Antarctobacter heliothermus: one gene and its partner. The protein of the gene in region 2 interacts with the protein of the main gene of each other region in a pairwise test. Links are inferred from orthologs where the notes say so. Each region holds a gene or a part of one and is shown on either strand. Other genes may lie near its edges. The genes, in order: ANTHELSMS3_RS14715 and ybgC.

Evidence for each region.
Region 1: the proteins of ybgC (region 2) and ANTHELSMS3_RS14715 interact in binary tests that used the Escherichia coli proteins (3 or more experiments, as listed by UniProt). The link is inferred for Antarctobacter heliothermus from one-to-one orthologs.

Annotation. Positions count from the first base shown.
Region 1 is NZ_CP022540.1:3,073,303-3,076,367, forward strand. The notes cover bases 1-2,745. They hold ANTHELSMS3_RS14715 (acyl carrier protein), read left to right. Parts: upstream 1-1,128; coding sequence 1,129-1,362; downstream 1,363-2,745. Other genes in these bases: fabD (ACP S-malonyltransferase), read left to right, coding at 1-156; fabG (3-oxoacyl-[acyl-carrier-protein] reductase), read left to right, coding at 174-911; ANTHELSMS3_RS25590 (hypothetical protein), read right to left, coding at 1,641-2,135; ANTHELSMS3_RS14720 (AEC family transporter), read left to right, coding at 2,477-2,745. Outside these bases: more of ANTHELSMS3_RS14720, read left to right, coding at 2,746-3,065. UniProt on the Escherichia coli protein: Carrier of the growing fatty acid chain in fatty acid biosynthesis.
Region 2 is NZ_CP022540.1:274,064-277,206, forward strand. What follows is about bases 134-2,956. They hold ybgC (tol-pal system-associated acyl-CoA thioesterase), read right to left. Parts: upstream 1,827-2,956; coding sequence 1,440-1,826; downstream 134-1,439. Other genes in these bases: tolR (protein TolR), read right to left, coding at 134-605; tolQ (protein TolQ), read right to left, coding at 609-1,304; ANTHELSMS3_RS01375 (HNH endonuclease), read right to left, coding at 1,917-2,222; ANTHELSMS3_RS01380 (mechanosensitive ion channel family protein), read left to right, coding at 2,293-2,956. Also shown: ANTHELSMS3_RS01355 (cell envelope biogenesis protein TolA), read right to left, coding at 1-121; more of tolR, read right to left, coding at 129-133; more of ANTHELSMS3_RS01380, read left to right, coding at 2,957-3,143.

The DNA of each region.
Region 1 (3,065 bases), 2.8 Mb from region 2 along the record:
GTGCAGACCATGGTCGACGCCGGCGTCGAAGAGTTCTGGGAAATCGGCGCAGGCAAGGCCCTGTCCGGCATGGTGCGCCGCATCCACCGCCCCGCCACCGTCCGCAACATCGGCACGGCGGCAGACATCACCGCCGCCGTTGACGCCGCGAACTAAACAAAGAGGATATGAGCATGTTCGATCTGACCGGAAAATCCGCGCTGATCACCGGGGCCTCTGGCGGCATCGGCGGCGCCATTGCCAAGGCGCTGCACGGTGCGGGCGCCAACGTCGGCCTGTCCGGCACCCGCGTGGAGCCATTGAATGAACTGGCCGCCGACCTGGGCGACCGCGCCTTTGTCCTGCCCTGCAACCTCGGCGACGCCGAGGCCGTCACCGCACTGCCCAAACAGGCGGCAGAGGCGATGGGCAGCGTCGACATCCTCGTGAACAACGCCGGCATCACCCGCGACAACCTGTTCATGCGCATGTCCGACGACGAATGGCAAAGCGTCATCGACGTCAACCTGACCTCCACCTTTCGCCTGTGCAAAGGCGTGCTGCGCGGCATGATGAAATCGCGCTGGGGCCGCATCGTGAACATCTCATCCGTCGTGGGCGCCACCGGCAACCCCGGTCAGGGCAACTATGCCGCCGCCAAGGCGGGCATGGTCGGCATGTCCAAATCGCTGGCCTATGAGGTCGCCAGCCGCGGCATCACCGTCAACGCGCTGGCCCCCGGTTTCATTGAAACCGCGATGACCGACAAGCTGACCGATGACCAGAAAACCGCCATCCTGACCCAGATTCCCACCGGTCGCATGGGCGCTCCGGCGGAGATTGCGGCAGGTGTGCTCTATCTTTCCAGCCCCGAAGCAGCGTATGTGACGGGAACGACGTTGCACATCAATGGCGGCATGGCCATGTTGTGAAATGCGCCGTAGCCTGTTGCGCTGCGGCGTGGGAAAGCGTTTGCCATCCCCGCCGCCTGTGCTATAGGCCGCGCAGATTTTCCGCTGGTGGCGCGTCGTTACACGCCGCCCGCGCCCCGGTTCTCCGGGAGATCGAGCCGCCCGCAAGGGCATGAGACGCCACGCCAGAGGCAGGGCAGAATGGGCGACACGCCCGACAGACTTGTGAGGAACAGACATGAGCGACATCGCAGATCGCGTGAAGAAGATTGTGGTCGAGCACCTGAGCGTCGAAGAAGAGAAGGTGACGGAATCTGCCTCGTTCATCGACGATCTCGGCGCCGACAGCTTGGACACCGTGGAACTGGTCATGGCCTTCGAAGAAGAGTTCGGGATCGAGATTCCGGACGACGCGGCTGAAACCATCCAGACGTTCGGCGACGCGGTGAAGTTCATCACCGAAGCGCAATAAGCCTATCGCCACCGGCGACATTTAAACGGCGCTCCCTCCGGGGGGCGCCGTTTTTCTTTGGGTGTCTGTCCTGGGGGAATACCGCTTTGGTCAGCTGTGCGGGCTTTGCGGGGCGTCGATGTGGATAGCCCGACCGTCGTGGCCGGTCCATTGCCGCCACTGGTCGCTGGCTCTAATGCTGCGCCTCAGCTTCAACAGACCCGCCTCCCGCGTCGCGCAACGTTTTGGCGGGATTTAGGACGGTTGTGCGGACGATGCCGCCAGCCACCTTGTGCGAGTCAACGACTCCTTTGACAGTAAGAGCGATAAGCACTTTGCATCAGATCTTCGCGAGAAGAAGGTGACTGAAACATTAGGATTTTATAGCCTTCGGCAAGGAGACTTTGTTTGGGAGAAAGAGTCGATATTGCCAGCAAGTTGAAGGATGAAACTTCCTCGGCAAAAGTGTCGGGGTCATATCGGAACTGTTCCTTCGCTCTCCTTACGCAGATAGAAATTGCGTCCATACCGAAAGATTGCCTTATGAAGTTTGTGGTGGAACGTACCGAATTGGCAAAGAAATCTTCCGGCGAGAGTCCAACCGCAAAAAAGCAAGTTAGGGCTATCGCTGTGCCGAAAAGGTAACCTCGCACGTTCTCCAATATGAAGTTCCATACGTTACCTCTGGAACTCCCCAAAAAGCGTTGAACGACCCGAAACAGCCCCTCGGGTAATACATACAACATCCCGAATGCCACAATGATTTCAATGATTGGAATGTAAAATTTAGCCACTTCAAAAGCCTTCTACGCATTCAAATGCCGAGGCATAAAACGTCGATTAGCCATTCGACGCAAGCACGAAAACTGCGAGGATTGGGCCCGGAGCGGTCCTCGAATATACCGACCTCACCGCACCACATGGTTGAGAAAAACCGTTCAAGCCACAGCGTCCCCGAACTGCCTCTGTCAGACCCACAAAACAGCTTGATCTGTCCGCCCAAAACCAGTGCGTGCCATCGTACCCGGCACCCCCGGTTTTTCTTTGCAACGCGCCCCCATCTCGGACTGGTCTTTCCCCAAGGGGCGGCGCTATGTAGCGCGCAACCTCACCTAGCCCAACGGGAATATCACGCGTGGTTCTTCTCACGATCTGGCCGCTCTTTGCGCTCATTTGCCTCGGTCATGTGCTGGCCAGAACCGGCTTTCCCGATCCCGGCTTTTGGCCCGCGGCAGAGCGGATCAACTATTTCATCCTGTTTCCGGCGCTGCTGGTGTCCAGCCTTGTCGATGCGCCCATCGGCGATCCGCAGATCCTCCGGCTGGGGGCGGCGGCTGTGACCACCCTCCTGGTGGCCGCCCTTGGGATGGCTGTGGCACGCTGCGTCTTTCCAACGCCCTCAGCCCGCTTTGGCCCGGCTTTGCAGGGCGTCGTGCGGTTCAATACCTTTCTGGGTCTTGCCGTCACGGCCAGTCTGGCGGGGGCAGAGGGGATGGAACGCGCGGCGGTCTACCTTGCGGTCTGCGTCCCGGTCGTCAACGTGGTGTCGATCATCGCCCTAAGCGAACGTGACGTCCTGCGTCGCCCCGGCGCGCTGTTGCGGATGATCCTGTTCAATCCGATGATCCTGGGTTGTCTGTTCGGGATCTCACTGGCGCTTTTGGGGCTGGGTCTGCCTTTTGGCACCGGGACTTTTCTAGAGCTTTTGGCACGGGGCAGCCTGC
Region 2 (3,143 bases):
TCAGCACTGTCACGTCTGCCACCTGCATCTGCGGCGGATCCGTCGCAAAGACATTGCCCAGCAGCAGCCAAGCGAGCACAAGGGCATGCGCCCCACCCGATATGTACAGATAGCGGTTCATTCGCGCCTCAGCCGCCGTCGGGCCCGTCGAGTGCCGGGCCACCCACATCCGTCACCAGACCGATCGAAGAAAATCCACCCGCGTTCAACGCGCCCATGATCTGGGCAACTTGTTCATAGGGCACTGACCCGTCGGCGCGCAGATAGACCCGGTCATCCGACCGTTCCGCCGCAATCGCGCGCAGCCGCCCGACCAGTTCGTCGCGTGAGACGACTGTGGTCTGGATCAGCACCTCGCCGTCCGCCGACAGCGTCACGGTCAGCGGCTCTTCGGTTTCTGCGGGCAACGCCTGTGCCGCCGTTTTGGGCAGTTCCACCGGCACGCCCACGGTCAACAACGGAGCGGCCACCATAAAGATAATCAGCAGAACCAGCATGACGTCCACAAAGGGCGTCACGTTGATTTCGGCCATCGGCTGTGCCCGGCTGCGACGCGAACCGCGCCGCCGCTTGCCCCCACCGGATTTGACGACCCCTGCGCCCATGGCTCAGGAATCCAGCTGACGGGAAAGGATGGTGGCGAATTCGTCGGCGAACGCCTCGTAGTTGCCCACGATCCGGTCCGCATCCGCCGAAAACTTGTTGTAGAAGATCACCGCCGGGATGGCCGCCAGCAGGCCAAGACCCGTCGCCAACAGCGCCTCCGCGATACCGGGGGCCACGACAACCAAAGAGGTGTTCTGCTGCGCGGCAATCTCGATAAAGGCGTTCATGATGCCGAAAACCGTCCCGAACAGCCCGATGAACGGTGCGGTAGAGCCGACCGTCGCCAGCACCGGCAGGCCGCGCTGCAACACATCGGCCTCTTTCTGGATCGCGACGTCCATCGACCTGTCGATCCGGCTTTGGGCATTGGCGATCAGCCCGCCGTCCTCACGGTGACTGCGGCGCCACTCCATCATGCCAGCGGCGAACACCCGTTCGGAGCGGCCCTTGGGTTCTGGCCCCAACTGTTCGAACAGCTCATCCAGCGGCTCACCCGACCAGAAAGCGCGGTCAAACCGCGTCGCCTCGCGCCGCGCCTTGCGGTAGCTGATGAATTTCTCGATGATGATTGCCCAAGCCCAGACCGAGGCCACCATCAGCAACATCATGACGAGTTTCACCGTCAGTGTCGCGCGCATGAAAAGTCCCCAGAAGGAGAAGTCGATCTCCGACGCGAGGGCAAGCGTTCCTGCTTCCATTAGTCCTGCTCATTTCCTGTCGGCCCCTGTGACCGGGGCTCTGATTACCGTGTTCTTTACCCGATTTGCAGGGGGAACGCTACTGAATAGGCGGCATTCCGCAGGAGGCCGCAGCCGGGCGTCGGCGCAAATCGGCTAGTGGACCCGCTGCCGCAGTTTGGCAGGCAGACGCGCGGGATGGCCATCGCGGGTCACGCAGACCGCCGTCACCTCGGCGCGAAAGACCACCTCCTCACCGCGCACCACTTCCTGACCCATGATCAAACGCACGCCGGTCATGCTGCGCACGGTGGTCCGCACCTCCAGCGCGTCGTCGTATTTCGCGGTCATCAGGTAGTCGGCCTCGATCCGCCGCACGACAAAGACAATACCGTCCTGTTCGCGCATGGCATTCTGATCCAGCCCTTGCTCCTTGACCCAGTCGGATCGCGCCCGTTCGATGAATTTCAGATAGTTGGCGTGGTAGACGATTCCCGCCATGTCGGTGTCTTCGTAGAAAACGCGGATCGGAAAACCATGCATGGGCGAACTCCTGTGTGGCAGGGTGACCCTAGGAGGGCCGCCGCAGCACGGCAAGCGACCCCAATGCCGCATTTCCGCAGGGCCCCGACCTTACCACTTGCGCCTACCGCCCGCGCGCGCTGCGGCTGTGAAACCCGGTGGTCGTCTAGCCATCCATGTCAGGAACCCTGACAATTCGCGATGCGTGCGCGGTTTGCGCACGGTGTTCAGGTCGCGCGCCAGTTGGCTTTCGGTGAACCGCGCGTGGATCTCGCTGTGGCAGATCTGGTGCAACTGAACCACCGCACCGCCCTTGCCACCTTTCAGCTTGCGGACAAGGTGATGCAGACTTTGTCGTGCACCCGGCGGAATCGGGCGCAAACACACCGGACAGACCGGGTCCTCACCCTCGACCACTTCGCTCCCCTTGTCCCCACGGCGCGCTTTGGGCAAGAGGATGGAACGACGACGCCAAGGATCAAACAGAATGAATTTCGACCTCGCCGACCAGCCCGAGTTCGTGCAACAGGCCGCCGACTATGCGCTGCACGGGTGGGAGATTGCCCGCGAATGGCTGATGTCGCCCGCCGCGTGGTCGCAATTTGGTCTGCTGGTGGCGGCCTTCGTGATCGCATGGCTCTCGACGCGTAAGCTGCGCCCTTGGCTGGAACGCGTCCTGACACCAGAGGCCGGGCGGACATCTGCCTTGGCCACGATCCGGCGTTTTCTGCTGATCTTCGTACCCCTGCTGTTGCCGTTGCTGGCCTTTGCCTTCACCGGCGTCGGTGAGGGCCTGACCCGCGCAATCTTTGGGTCGGGCGCCGTAATCGCATTTGGCAAGCGGTTCTTCTTGTTGTTGGCCGCCCGCGTTCTGGTGCGCGAGATCATCAAGGACGGCTTTCTCAAGGTGCTGGGCCGCCTGATCCTGTTGCCCGTCATGGCGCTGTACACACTGGGCCTGCTGGACGCCGCCACAGATCGCCTGAACGAACTGACCGTGAGCCTTGGCAATATCGAATTCACCGCCATGGCGGTGATCCGGGGCCTGATCGCCGGGTCGATCCTGTTCTGGCTGGGCCGTTGGTCCAACGACCAGACCGGCGCCTATATCCACAAGCAGGAGGAAATGCGCCCGGCCACCCGCCAGATTGCCGCCAAAGCAGCCGAGTTCGCGATCTTTGGCCTTGCCTTCATGCTGCTGATGAACATCGTCGGTATCCCGCTGACCTCGCTGGCGGTGATGGGTGGTGCTATCGGTGTCGGCCTTGGTTTCGGCCTGCAAAAGATCGCCTCGAACTATATTTCCGGCATCATCCTGCTGCTGGAGGGTCAGGCCAC